DNA from 2 places in the Micromonospora sp. NPDC048839 genome. Region 1 is predicted to be linked to the other one. Evidence: riboswitches for the same ligand, from Rfam matches in the RefSeq annotation. Region 1 holds a riboswitch; the other holds the start of a gene.
What was found. A riboswitch is a leader RNA that binds a small molecule or an ion and turns the genes downstream of it on or off. The one in region 1 is predicted to bind cyclic di-AMP.

Region 2: it holds a riboswitch for cyclic di-AMP, as region 1 does, so the genes downstream of both, AB0C25_RS33800 (hypothetical protein) here and AB0C25_RS29625 (NlpC/P60 family protein) in region 1, are expected to answer to the same signal.

What each region holds. Positions count from the first base shown of each region.
Region 1 covers NZ_JBEZGL010000020.1:133,559-139,776, forward strand. The annotation lists gene AB0C25_RS29615 (NlpC/P60 family protein) at 45-1,058, shown strand; gene AB0C25_RS29620 (N-acetylmuramoyl-L-alanine amidase) at 1,114-3,090, opposite strand; cyclic di-AMP (ydaO/yuaA leader) riboswitch at 3,325-3,460, shown strand; gene AB0C25_RS29625 (NlpC/P60 family protein) at 3,474-4,514, shown strand; gene dcd (dCTP deaminase) at 4,578-5,156, opposite strand; gene AB0C25_RS29635 (pyridoxamine 5'-phosphate oxidase family protein) at 5,256-5,816, shown strand; tRNA gene AB0C25_RS29640 (tRNA-Gly) at 6,055-6,128, shown strand.
Region 2 covers NZ_JBEZGL010000028.1:56,488-64,024, forward strand. The annotation lists gene AB0C25_RS33780 (carbonic anhydrase) at 56-682, opposite strand; gene AB0C25_RS33785 (alpha/beta hydrolase) at 846-1,793, shown strand; gene AB0C25_RS33790 (AAA family ATPase) at 1,902-4,016, shown strand; gene AB0C25_RS33795 (cation diffusion facilitator family transporter) at 4,124-5,041, shown strand; cyclic di-AMP (ydaO/yuaA leader) riboswitch at 5,153-5,284, shown strand; gene AB0C25_RS33800 (hypothetical protein) at 5,341-6,357, shown strand; gene AB0C25_RS33805 (hypothetical protein) at 6,564-7,064, shown strand; gene AB0C25_RS33810 (SRPBCC family protein) at 7,340-7,537, opposite strand, start outside.

The DNA.
Region 1 (6,218 bases):
CTTCCCTCACGCGAGGCGCCCGGCGGTCGGTTGCAAAGGAGTCGGTGCCGGTGGCAACCATGCCCCCTCATCGTCACGACCTGTCTGCGTCTGCTCGGCCGGGTGGTCTGCGCCGGGCCGGTCATCGTCTGCTCGTCCTGGTCGCCGCCGCGGTGGTCGGCGCGGGCCTGCTTGCCGCCCCGGTGCACGCCGCGCCCACGGTCGACGAGATTGAGGCGCAGATCGACAAGAAGTGGGAGCAGTTGGAGCCCACTATCGAGCAGTACAACAAGGTCAGGGCGCAGCTGAAGGTCAATCGGCAGAAGTCGGCGGACCTGCAGAAGAAGATCGAGCCGCTGGCGTTGCAGAGCGAGTTGGCGCTCAACCGGGTGGGCGATCTCGCCTCCCGCTACTACATCTCGGGTCCGTCGCACGACATCGGCGCACTACTGGTCAGCGCCAAGCCGGACACGCTCACCGAGCAGCTCACCATCCTCGACCGGCTGGCCGCGCAGGAGCGCAAGGAGGTCGAGGGCGTCCTCGCCGTGCGGGCCAAGTACGACGGCGAGAAGCAGAAGCTGGACTCCCTGATCGCCACTCAGACCAAGCAGCAGAACGAGTTGGCGGCCAAGAAGAAGCAGATCGACGCCGAGATCAAGCAGCTTGAGGCGTCGATGCCGAAGACGACGGTCAAGACCGCCGGCTGCCCGACCATCAACGGTGTGCTTGCCGTGGCCGCCCAGAAGGCGATCAAGACCGCCTGCCAGCAGGTCGGCGATCCGTACGTCTGGGGTGCCACCGGCCCGAACTCGTTCGACTGCTCGGGGCTGACCCAGTACGCCTACAGGTCGGCCGGGATCTCCCTCACCCACCACACGGGAGACCAGTGGAACGAGGGCAAGGCCGTGGCGCGAGCCGAGGCCCGCCCCGGTGACCTGGTCTTCTTCTACTCGGGCCTGAGTCATGTCGGGTTGTATCTGGGTAACAACCAGATGGTGCACGCGCCACGTGCCGGTAAACCGGTGCAGGTGTCCAGCATCAACACCATGCCCGTCGCCGGGTTCCGCAGACCTGGCTGATCCACCCCGTGCGACACGACGGCCCCCGGTCACCGACCGGGGGCCGTCGTCGTGGTCAGCGGGGTGCGCCCACCGGGGACGGCAGGAGCTGCACGTCGGCCAGGTCGACGTACATGATGCGGTGGCCGAACTGGATCTGCGCGTACCTGTTCTTGCCGCGGATCACCGTCCAGTCACCGGGCGAGGAGCCGTCGACAGTGCTGGCCCGGTAGTACTCGCCCGGCAGCACCGCGCCGACGGCGTACCGCTGCCCGGCGGCAAGGGTGTACTGCAGTGGCGAGATCGTCTGGTAGGGCACGCCGGTCGGGTAGGCCGCCTGTTCCGGGTAGGCCCGTCCGTACACCGGGATGGTGGCTCGGCCGGGCTTCGGGGTGGCCACCAGTCCGACCGTCCAGCTGGCGGTGGGCGCGGACGCCGGGTTGTGGAACCAGGCCCGTTGCCCGAGATACCAGATCGCCGTCCAGTCGCCCTGCCGACCGGCCAGCGCGTACGTCTGCCCGGCGGAGGCGCGGGCGCCGTGATCCGACACCTCCATGGTGTTCGGGGTGCCGTCGGGGCGGAGCGCGATGTCGTTCACCAGTGGCGCGTCCGCGGCCGGCGCGGAGCGCAGCACCACCGCCGAGGAGCCGCGTGGCGCGCACGGCATGCCGGCGGTGACGCAGCCGACGAACGCCGGCTGGTTGGTGGCGAAGTCCGGGTCGATCCGGACCAGACCGGTGGCCGGGGTACCGGTGTCCAACCGGGGCGCGTGCAGCAGCTCGAAGTAGTGGTTCCAGTCCCAGTACGGGCCGGTGTCCCAGTGCATTCCTCGGACGTTCGCGGCGATGGTGCCGGGCACGTTGTCGTGGCCGATGATGTGCTGGCGATCCAGCGGGACGCCCAGCCGCAGCGCGAGGTGTCGGACCAGCTTCGCCGAGGTCCGGTACATCGCCTCGGTGTACCAGGTGCCCTGCGCCGCGAAGCCCTCGTGCTCCAGCCCGACCGCCTTGGCGTTGACGTACCAGTTGCCGGCGTGCCAGGCGACGTCCTTGGTCTTGACGTGCTGGGCGATGTGCCCGTCCACCGAGCGCAGCGTGTAGTGCCAGCTCACGTAGGTCGGGTCCGAGACGAGTCGCAGGGTGGTGGCCCAGCTTCCCTCGGTGTCGTGGATGACGATGTACTCGATCTTCTGCCGGGCGGGCCGGTCGGACAGGTCGTGGTTGCCGTAGTCCCCGTCGCCGAACGCCGCGTAGGGAGCCGGGATCCACTCGCAGGAGATGGTCCGGGGGCATTCCAGTCCGTCCGGGCGGGCGAGCCGACGCAGACCCAGTCGGTCCAGCCACGATCGCTGCGGCCGGATCGCCCGGGCCGGCAGCGTGATCCGTTGGCCGTCGTCGGTCACCCGCGACGCGCCGCTGCCGATGGTGGTGAAGACCTCGTCGGCGAAGGCCGCCGCGGCGTCTGCGCTGTCCGCGCCGGCGTAGCGGGCCACCGCGCCGTACCAGCTGGCCGGGTCGGTGCCGGCCCCGACCGGCGCGCCCAACTCCCGCTGGTACGAGGCCAGCAGCGCGGCCCCGCCCCGGATGTTGGCGTCGGCGTCGGTGCGCAGCGCGTCGGGGTTCGCGCCGGTCAGCGCGGCGGCGGCATCCACGGTCTGCAACGCTCCGGCGGGTGGCGCCGGGTCCTCGGCCGGCGGGGGCGCGGGTGCCAGCGCGCTACGGGAGTCGTCGCCACGCGGGTCCTCGGCGCCGGTGTCGTGGTGGCCGCCCACGGGCAGGGCGGCCACGTGTCGGGCGGCGGTCAGGTGCATGGGGCCGTAGCCGCCGCTGGTGCTGGGTGTGCCGGCGTTGCTGTCCCAGCGGGACTCCAGGTAGGAGACGCCGAGCAGCACGTCGGTCGGTACGCCGTACTCGGCCGCCGCGGCGGCGTACCGCTGCTGGCGGTCGGCCGTCGGTGTGGCGGCGGTGGCGGGTGGTGGGACCGCGGTCGCGGCGGCGACCACGGCGGCGGCGAGCAGCGCACGCCGGCCGAGGAGCAGGGTTGGATGGTGCATCGAACCCCCCAGATCTCGCGGGTGAAGATGTGGTCACCCTCGCGCCGCCCGGGAGTCCGCGTCAATACCTTTCTATGTGTCGACTCCTTGGGAAAGAATTCTTCACGTACGGCCGGTGATCCTCTCCGATCGGTACGGAGTGTCACGGCCGCACGGGTTGCGGAGTGGTAACAAGCGTCTCTACTCTGGTCATTCGTCGGCCCGATAGCAGCTCCGTCCAGCCCGGGCGGTAACGGACCGACACCGCCGAGTCGTTTCCGAACGAACCGGGGACCCATGTCCCCCGGGGTGAATCCGCAGTCACTGCGGTAGGGCGCCCACTTCCCGCCCGAACCCGTCAGCTAACCCGGTAGGCGGTCAGGAAGAAGGAGTACGGAACCCCGGTGGCACTCCATGCCCCGCGGCCGTCGTCCGAGCGGTCGGCAGCAGCCGGCCCGCCGTCGATCGCGCCGCGCCCACGCTGGTCCCGCTTCACCACCGCGCTCGCCGCACTGGCCGGCGTCGCCGTCGTCCTGACCGGCAGCGCCACCGCGGCCCACGCCGACCCGTCCGTCGCCGAGATCGAACGCCAGATCGACGCCGACTGGAACAAACTCGAACCGGTCATCGAACAGCACAACGCCACCCGCATCGACCTCGCCAACAAGCGCAGGCAGGCCCAGGCGCTGGCCGCCCGGATCACCCCGCTGGAGCGTCAGGTCGACGCCGCGATGGACAAGGTCAGTGCCCTGGCCGTACGCGCCTACAAGGGCGAGAACGTGCTGACCGTCAACGCGGTGCTGGGCAGCCAGTCACCCAGCGAGGTGGTCGGCCAGCTCGAAATGCTCGACCGCTTCGCGCACAACCAGCAGCAGGACGTCCGCGAGGTGTCCGACCTGCGCGACGAGTTGGCCAGGCAGAAGGCGCCGCTCGACGAGATGGTGACCCAGCTGACCCGTACCGAGGCCCAGTTGGCGGCGAAGAAGAAGCAGATCAACGACGAGATCGACAAGCTGCAGAAGCTGCGCCTCAAGGTGTACGGCAGCGGTGGCGGCGGTCCGTTGCGCCCGGCCCCCTGCCCCGGCAGCTATCCCGGTGGCGCCGCCGGCACGGCGGTCAAGTTCGCCTGCGCGCAGATCGGCAAGCCCTACGTCTGGGGTGCCGAGGGCCCGAACTCGTACGACTGCTCCGGGCTGATGCTGGCCGCCTGGGCGAAGGCCGGGGTGTCCCTGCCGCACAACGCCGCCGCGCAGAGCCGCGTCACCAAGAACGTCAGCAAGGGCGACCTGCGCCCCGGCGACCTGGTCTTCTACTACAGCGACATCCACCACGTCGGCATGTACGTCGGTGGCGGCTGGGTGGTGCACGCCTCGCAGGCCGGCCAACCGGTCAAGATGAAGAAGGTCGACGACGGCCCGATCCACAGCTACGGCCGTCCAGGCTGATCCGGTGTGTCGACCGAAGGGCCCGTCGCGATTCGTCGCGGCGGGCCCTCGTCGTTCACGGGGTCAGCGGGTGGGCCAGGTGCGCCAGTGCTGCCAGGCGCGGCTCGGCGTCGGCCCCCGCTGCCCCTGGTAGCGCGAGCCGTAGACCGCAGAGCCGTACGGGTGCTCGGCCGGCGAGGAGAGCCGGAAGATGCAGAGCTGCCCGATCTTCATACCCGGCCAGAGAGTGATGGGCAGGTTCGCGACGTTCGAGAGTTCGAGCGTGACGTGACCGGAGAAGCCGGGGTCGATGAAGCCGGCGGTGGAGTGCGTCAGCAGCCCGAGCCGCCCCAGGGAACTCTTGCCCTCCAGGCGGCCGGCGAGCTGGTCGCCCAGCGAGATGACCTCAAGCGTCGAGGCGAGCACGAACTCCCCGGGGTGCAGCACGAACGGCTCCCCGTCGGGGACCTCCACCGCCGACGTCAGGTCGTCCTGCTGCATCGCCGGATCGATGTGGGTGTAGAGGTGGTTGTTGAAGACCCGGAAAAGCCGGTCCAGCCGTACGTCGATGCTGGAAGGTTGGACCAGGGTGGGCTCGAACGGCTCCAGGCCCAGCGTGCCGGCCTTGATCTCGGAGACCAGGTCGCGGTCGGAGAGCAGCATCGGACCACCTTAGCGGCGGGCCTCAAAACCCCCGAATTCGGTGCCGGTGACCAGCGCGTCGAGGTCGCCGCTCGTACATTTGTTCGATAGAATGCCCACATGGCTTCCTGGTCCGAATTCGCCGCCGACGAGCCCCGACTCGCCGACGGGATCCGTGTTCTCCTCCAGCAGTACGGGCCGGGCTTCGGCTACCTGGCCACGGTCCGTGCCGACGGCGGGCCCCGGGTCCATCCGGTCTCCCCGGTCATCACCGACGAGGGTCTTTTCTGCTTCATCATCGACTCCCCGAAGCGCCGTGACCTCGAACGCGACGGCCGCTACGCGCTGCACTCGTTCCCGCCGGAGGAGAGCGACGACGAGGCGTACGTGGCGGGTCACGCCCGCCCGGTGACCGATCCGGCACGGGTCGCCCGGTTGGCGCAGGGCGCCCGCGCCGAGCCGCAGGTCGACTGGCAGCTGTTCGAGTTCACCGTCGACGTGGCGATGCTGACCCGCCGCGAGCAGCACATCACCGGCGTCCCGGGCCTCGCGCCGGCCCGGCCGGCCGTTCGGGTCTGGCTCGACCCGCATGCCCCGTCGGCGGTGGCGACCGCGCCGCTCACCGTGCCGCAGACCCGCCCGACCCGCCGCAGCCGTGACGTCCAGTGCACGGCCGCCTGACCACGGACCAGGGTCAGCCGAATGCCGGCTCCGTGCGTGACGGAGCCGGCATTCAGCCGTCCGCCCCGCCCCGCCGGCGGCCGCCCGGCATGATCCACTCCGTTTCGGTGATATCGCGGTGTCCCGGCCGCTCGGATGCCCCGACTTTCAGGACCCCGAGTGGATCAACCCGGGCCGAGCGGCGGGCGGGGGTACCTGGGTGCACGGGCTCGACGACTCGGGTACAGTGGTGCCGCTTGCGGGTGTAGTTCAATGGCAGAACATCAGCTTCCCAAGCTGACAGTGCGGGTTCGATTCCCGTCACCCGCTCCACCGCGAAGGCCCTGGCCAGGACTTGCCTCCTGGTCAGGGCCTTCGCCGTCGCTGGCCGCCACCTGACAGGTGCGGGCCGAGAGTGACAGC
Region 2 (7,537 bases), on a different contig from region 1:
TCGGTCGAGCGGCGGCCGGTGGGCTCAGCCCGGGTCGAGCGGCGGCCCGGTGGGCTCAGGCCGGGTCGAGCAGGGCGACCTCGCCGGTGGCCAGGTCGTAGAGGCCGCCGACCACGGCCACCCGGCCGGCGGCGACCGGTCCGGCCAGCAGGTCGTCCTCGCGCAGGGTGCGCACCGTCCGGCGGACGTGCCGGCGGATCGCGAGCGGCAGCACCGCCGGGTCGTCGATCCCCGCCCCGGTCACCGCCGGGGCGATCTCGTCCACCAGGTACGCCAGCGAGCCACCGGGGCGCTCCCCGGCGCGCACCGCCGCCACCGTGGCCTCCACCGCGCCGCACCGCTCGTGCCCGAGGACCAGCACCAGCGGTACGCCGAGCTGACCGACCACGTACTCGATCGACCCGCACACCGCCCGGTCGAGGACGTGCCCACCGGTACGGATCACGCAGATCGCGCCGAAGGTCTGGTCGAAGATCGCCTCCAGCGGCACCCGCGAGTCGATGCAGCCGAGCACCACGGCGTACGGCTGCTGGTCGCCGGAGGCGGCGGCCGCGGCGGCCGTGACGTCGTGCCCGTGGATCGGCTGCCCGCTGACGAACCGCCGGTTACCGGCGAGCAGGTCGGCCAGCGCGGCGCGAGGAGTGCCGCCGGCCTGCCGCCGCTGCCCCGACGCCTCGCCCATGGGCGCTCCCGACGACCCCATGCCGTCCAGCTTGGCCCTCCGGCGGCCACCACGGGCGGGGTCGGGGAATGTCAGCCGCGGCGCGATTGGCGTGGTGTCCTGGCGGGTAGCCGGATATTGGAGGGACTGGTGGGTGGTGCCGGGCGACCCTGGGGAGGTGACGATGCCGGAGCGCTTCGAGGTCGGTATGCCCGACGGTGTACGGCTCAACGTCGAGGCGACGGGGCCGTCGGACGCCCAGGTCACCGCCGTCCTGTTGCACGGCTGGACGTTGGACGGGCGCGCCTGGCACCGGCAGGTCGACGCGCTCACCGCGGCGTCGGTCGGCGGATCGGTGCGGGTGGTCACCTACGACGCGCGGGGCCACGGCCGGTCCAGCTGCATGGCGTTGCCCTCGGCCACCCTGGCCCAACTCGGCGACGACCTGGCGGCGGTGCTCGACACGGTGGCGCCGAGCGGCCCGGTGGTGCTGGTCGGGCACTCGATGGGCGGCATGACGATCATGGAGTACGCCCACCGCCACCCCGCGCACTTCGCCGCCCGTACCGCCGGTCTGGTCTTCGTGTCCACCACCGCCGAGGGGCACACCCACACCGCCTACGGGCTCTCGCCACGGATCGCCCGACTGATCCGGCTGGCCGAGACGACAGGCGCCGGCGTGCTGGCCCGGTGCGGCTCGTGGCGAGCGCCCCGGGCGCTGCTGAACGCGCTGCAACCGAGCATCAGGTGGATGCTGTTCGGGGACCGCTGCGAGCCGGCCGATATCCGGTTGGTGACGTCGGCGGTGGCTCGTGCCTCGCTGCGCTCGATCGGCGGGTTCCGTGCCTCCATCGGCACCCAGCACCGACTGGACACCCTCGGCGCGTTGGCGCATCTGCCGGCCGCCGCCCTGGTCGGCGACCGGGACCGGCTGACCCCGCCGCCCTGCGCCGAGTCGATCGCGGCGGCCCTCCCGGCCACCGAGCTGACCGTCTGCCCGGGCGCCGGACACATGTTGATGATGGAGCGCCCGGACGAGGTCAACGCCGCGCTCACCGGCGTCCTGCGTCGGGTGCTCGGCGGGCCGACGGCCCGGATCGCCGGCGCGACCGCCGCCGGGACGGGTGTCTGAGCGCGTTCCCGCACCTCGGGCGCGGCGGGCACGGCCCGGGGCCGTACCCTTCTGCGGTTGGCTTGCGCGGTTTCCGCCGCCTGCCGGCGACCTTCGAAGGAGCGTGCGTTGACCGACCAGACCGGCCTGGAGCAGGAGATCGCCGTCGAGCAACGACACCTCGACCGGGTGTACGCCCGACTGGCCGAACTGCGGCGCTCGGCGGTCCGCGCCGAGCGTGACGGCTACCGGATCGCCCGGGTGGGCACGTTCGGCGCGTTGGTCGAGCGCGACGCGATGGTCTTCCACGCGGCGCAGCGGCGGCACGTCCTGGACGCCGAGTACGAGGGGTTGGTCTTCGGCCGGCTGGACCTGCGGGACCGGCAGGTGCTGCACGTGGGGCGGCTCGGGATCCGGGACGAGGACGCCAGCACGCTCGTCGTCGACTGGCGGGCACCCGCCGCAGCCGCCTTCTACCAGGCCACGCCGGCGCAGCCACTGGACGTGGTGCGTCGCCGCACGATCCAGTCCCGTGCCGAGCGGGTCACCCGGATCGAGGACGACCTGCTGGACCCGACCGCCGCCCCGGAGGGAATGACTGTCGTCGGCGACGGCGCCCTGCTGGCTACCCTGTCCAAGGCGACCGGCCGGGGCATGCGCGACATCGTGGCGACAATCCAACGGGAGCAGGACGAGGCGATCCGTTCGCCCGGCTCCGGGGTGACGATCGTCGCGGGCGGGCCGGGCACCGGCAAGACCGCGGTCGCCCTGCACCGGGCGGCGTTCCTGCTCTATTCCGAGCGCAGCCGCTACGCCGGGGGCGGGATCCTGGTGGTCGGCCCGTCGGGGGTCTTCGTCGAGTACATCGCCTCGGTGCTGCCCTCGCTCGGTGAGGACACCGCCACCCTGCACTCGCTGGGCACTCTCTTTCCGGGGATGACCGCCACCCGCACCGACCCGCCCGAGGTGGCGGCGGTGAAGGGCTCGCTGCGGATGCGCCGGGTGCTGGAGCGCGCGGTCCGGGACGCGGTGCCGGGCGGCCCGGGTGAGCTGCGGCTGCTCTACCGGGGCACGCTGCTGCGACTGGTTCGGGCCGAGCTGGACCGGATCCGGGACCGCGCGCTGCACCGTGGCGCCCGCCGCAACGAGGTGCGCCGGGCCGGCTTCGACGGGGTGTTCGCCGCGCTCTGGGCGCAGGCCCGCGAGGTGGGCGTTCGCCTGCCGGACCAGCGGACCTTCGAGGCGGAGATCGCCGACCGCGCCGAGTTCCGCGAGTTCCTCAAGGCGTGGTGGCCCCGGCTGCACCCGCGGCACGTGCTCGGCTGGCTGGCCCGGCCGGAGCGGCTGCGCCGGTACGCGGGCGGGATCCTCTCCTCCGCGGAGATCCGGCTGCTCAGCGCCGCGTACCGGAGCCTGGAGTCCGACGGGTTGACCATCGCCGACATCGCGCTGCTCGACGAGTTGGACGCCCTGCTCGGCAAGCCGGCGCAGCCGGCCAAGGCCCGCCGCGACCCGTTCCAGCTCGCTGGCGGCGTACGCGAGTTGACCACCGCGAGCGAGCGGCAGCGGGCGGCTCGGGCGGCGGCCCGGGAGCGTCCGGAGGACTACCGGGACTACGCGCACGTGGTGGTGGACGAGGCACAGGACGTGTCGCCGATGCAGTGGCGGATGGTCGGCCGGCGCGGCAGCCTGGCGTCCTGGACGGTGGTGGGTGACCCCGCGCAGACCGCGTGGACCGGCGACCCGGAGGAGCTGACCCGGGCCCGGGACCAGGCGCTGGGCCGGCGTAAGCGGCACGATTTCACGCTCACCACCAACTACCGCAACTCCGCGGAGATCTTCGCGGTGGCGGCGGCGGAGATCCGCCGGCTCTACCCCGACCTGCCGCTGCCGACCGCCGTGCGCTCCACCGGGGTCGATCCGGTCGAGCTGGTGGTGCCCGCGAGCGGGTTGGAGACCGCCGTCGTGAAGGCGGCCGCCGGGCTGCTGGCCGAGGTTGAGGGCACGGTCGGGGTGATCACGCCGGTCCCCCGCCGCGACGAGGTCGCCGGTTGGCTCGCCGCGCTCGACGCGCCGCGCCTACAGGTGGTGACCAGCCTGGAGGCCAAGGGCATGGAGTACGACGGGGTCGTGCTCGTCGCCCCGAGCGAGATCCGGGCGGATCCGGGTGCGGGCGTACGCACCCTGTACGTGGCACTCTCGCGGGCCACGCAGCGGCTCACCACGATTGATCCAACCGGCTGATCCGGCGCGCCTCGCGTGGCGGACCAGCGGTCCGCGCCACAGTTGCATACATAGCGATGTGAGCATACATTTGACCGGGCCCCAACCGGCGGCGGAAGGTGGATCTCGTGGGCGCAGGTCATGACCACCACCATGGGTCGGTCGCCAATGCCGCACACCAGCACAGGGGCCGGCTCTGGGCGGCGTTCGGGCTGCTCGCCACCCTGATGGTGGTCGAGGCGGTGGCCGCCCTGCACACCGGCTCACTCGCCCTACTCTCCGACGCCGGGCACATGTTCACCGACGTGCTCGGCATCGGGATGGCGCTCGCCGCGATCACCGCCACCCGGCGGGCCACCACCGACCCCCAGCGCACCTTCGGGCTCTACCGACTCGAGGTCCTCGCCGCACTGGCCAACGCCGTTCTGCTCTCCGGCGTCGCGATCTACGTGTTGATCACCGCGATCCGCCGCTTCGGCGACCCGCACGAGGTCGTCGCCGGCCCGATGCTCGTGGTGGCCGTGCTCGGCCTGCTCGCCAACATCGCCGCCTTCGCCCTGCTCCGCGCCGGAGCCCGGGAGAGCATCAACATCCAGGGCGCCTACCTGGAGGTGCTCGGCGACCTGCTGGGCTCACTCGGCGTGATCGGCGCGGCGCTCCTCATCTCCGTCACCGACTGGTGGTGGGCCGACCCGCTGGTCGCCGTCGCCATCGGCGTGTTCATCCTGCCGCGCACCTGGCGGCTGGCACGGGCCGCCGTCCGCATCCTGGTGCAGGCCGCCCCGAAGCACCTCCAGGTGACCGCCGTGCACGACCGGCTGGCCGCGGTCCCCGGGGTGGTCGAGGTGCACGACCTGCACGTCTGGACGCTCACCTCCGGCATGGACGTGGCCTCCGCGCACCTGACCATGGCACCGGGCGCGGAGGTCGGCGCGGTGCTCACCGCAGCGCGTACGGCCCTGCACGACGACTTCCAGATCGAACACGCGACGCTGCAGATCGAGCCCGGCGCCGCCTCCGGAGCCTGCGGCTCGATCGAGTGGTGACACTTTTCTCGTGACGACGTACGCACCGTCCGTCACATCGGCTGCAGCCGCCCCACCCGCACCGGTAGGCTCGGTCCCGGCCTCCACCAGGCGGCGCCCTCCAGGCGCCGGTGGCGGCCGCCGCCTAATCGCCCAACCGGGCGAACCGGGGAACCACGTTCCTGGGGTGTATCCGCGTCAGCGGTAGGGATCTTCCGTCCCGAACCCGTCAGCTAACCCGGTCGGCGGCTGACGGAAGGACATGCGCAGTGGCACCAGCACGACCACCCGCCGCCCGACTGGCGGCCCTGATCGTCGCGATGTTCGCCCTCGGCGTCGCGATCCCGGCCGGCACCGCCTCGGCCGCTCCCCCGACCGGCCTGCGGGCCGCCGCCGCACCCGACTCCGACGAGGAGGGCGGCACCCCCGCGCTCCGCGCCCAACTCGAGGCCGCCAGCAAGGGCTACCTGGACGCGAAACGCGCTCTGGACACCTCCGTCAAGCGGCAGCAGCAGCTCGCCACCCAGCTGAAGGAGATCGAGGTCGAGCTTGCCCAGCGCGACGGCAAGGTCGGTCAGATCGCCGGCGTGGCGTACCGCACCGGCCGGCTCGGCGCGGTGTCGGCGCTGCTCAACAGCAGCAGCCCGGAGGGCTTCATGGACCGGGCCGCCGCCCTGGAGGCGGTGGCCGCCAACGAGGACCGGGTGCTGCGCGATCTGCTCGCCACCAAGGACCAGGCCAACCGCACCCGGACCGCCCTGAACGGCGAGATCACCGAACAGCGCAAGCAGGTCACGGTGATGGCCAAGCGCAAGGACCAGGCCGAACGCGCCCTGACCGTGGCCAACACCCCCAAGCCGCAGACCACCGCCGACAGCGGCTCCAACCGGGGCACCTCCAGCGCCAACGCGAAGGCGGCACCCCGCAACTCCGACGGCTCCTGGCCATCCGAGTCGTGCAGCGTCAACGACCCCACCCCTGCCAACGGCTGCATCACACCGCGCACCCTGCACGCGCTCAACCAGGCCAAGGCCGCCGGCTTCACCAGGTACGTCTCCTGCCACCGCCCCAGCGGGTCCGGTGAACACCCGAAGGGCCGGGCCTGCGACTTCGCCGCCCAGGCGAGCGGATTCGGCGGCAACGCCACCGGCGGCGACAAGACGTACGGCAACAACCTGGCCGCGTACTTCATCCGCAACGCCGACCGGCTCGCCGTGCTGTACGTGATCTGGTACCGGCAGATCTGGCTGCCCAGCAGCGGGTGGAAGTCGTACAGCGGCGCGAGCGGCACCCCCTCCACCGACCACACCAACCACGTGCACCTGTCGGTCTACTGACCCACCCGACGGCTCCCCCGGTCCCGGTCCGGGGTGATCCACTCGCGGTCGCCGACTCCGGGGTGCCCGGACGACGGGATGCCCCGGAGTCGGCGATGTCGTGTTGATCAGGATCGTGTCGCCGGGCGGGGGTACGTCGCCGGGCGTACCCCGGATGTCGTCGGTGGTCGGACGACCTGGCGCGGGTCGGCGGGCAGCATCGCGGTATGCGTCGGATCCCACCCACCGCCCGCAAGGGGCTTCTCACCCTGCACCTGGTTACCTCGCTCGGCTGGCTCGGCGCCGACCTGGTGCTCCTCACCCTCGGCATCGCCGTGCAGCGCGGCGCCGACCCGGCGGTGGTCTACCCGGTCACGGCGCTGGTCGGCACGGTGCTGTTCGCGCCGCTGAGCGTCCTGGTCTGGCTGATCGGGGTCGCCAGCGCGCTCCTCACCCCGTGGGGGCTGTGGCGCCATCGCTGGGTGCTGGCCAAGCTCGTGCTCACCACGGTGCTGGTCGGGCTGGTGTTGTTCCTGCTCACGCCGAATCTCCGGCACGCCGGCGCGGTGGGCGCCGCCCTCCCCGCCCGCGACCGCGTCGACCTGGTCATCGCGCCGGCGGTGTCGACCACCTTGATGATCATCGCGACGGTGCTGTCCACGTACAAGCCGTGGGGCCGACGTCCCGCCGCCCGACCCGCCCTGGCGCGGCACGGCCGCAACCCGTGACCGCGCCGCGGCGACCGCGTTGCCACAATCGCGCTGCCACGACCGCGCTGCCGCAATCGCGTTGCCGCAATCGCGCTGCCACGACCGCGCTGCCACGACCGCGCTGCCACGACCGCGCTAAAACCAGGATGTAGTGGCCTCCCGACGCCCGCAGGCCACTACATCCTGGATCGAGCACGATCATGAGGCGGGGCGGCGGGGCGTGGACGGGTCAGGCCGGGAGCGACGGGGTCGCCGGGGCGACGGGGTCGCCGGGGTGGTGGAGCGTCGGCGGGTCAGGCTGGGGGTGGTGGGTCACCGGCGCGGTCGAGGGCCGGGCCGAGGCGGGCGGCGAGGGCGAGGTGAGCGGCCCGCGCCTGGCGGAACGCGTACCGGAACAGCGGCGTCGGCGCGGTCAGGGTGATCTCGACGTCGATCCGGACCAGACCATCCGGCTCGGCGCGCAGTCGAGTGTGGTTGCGCACCGTGGTGGC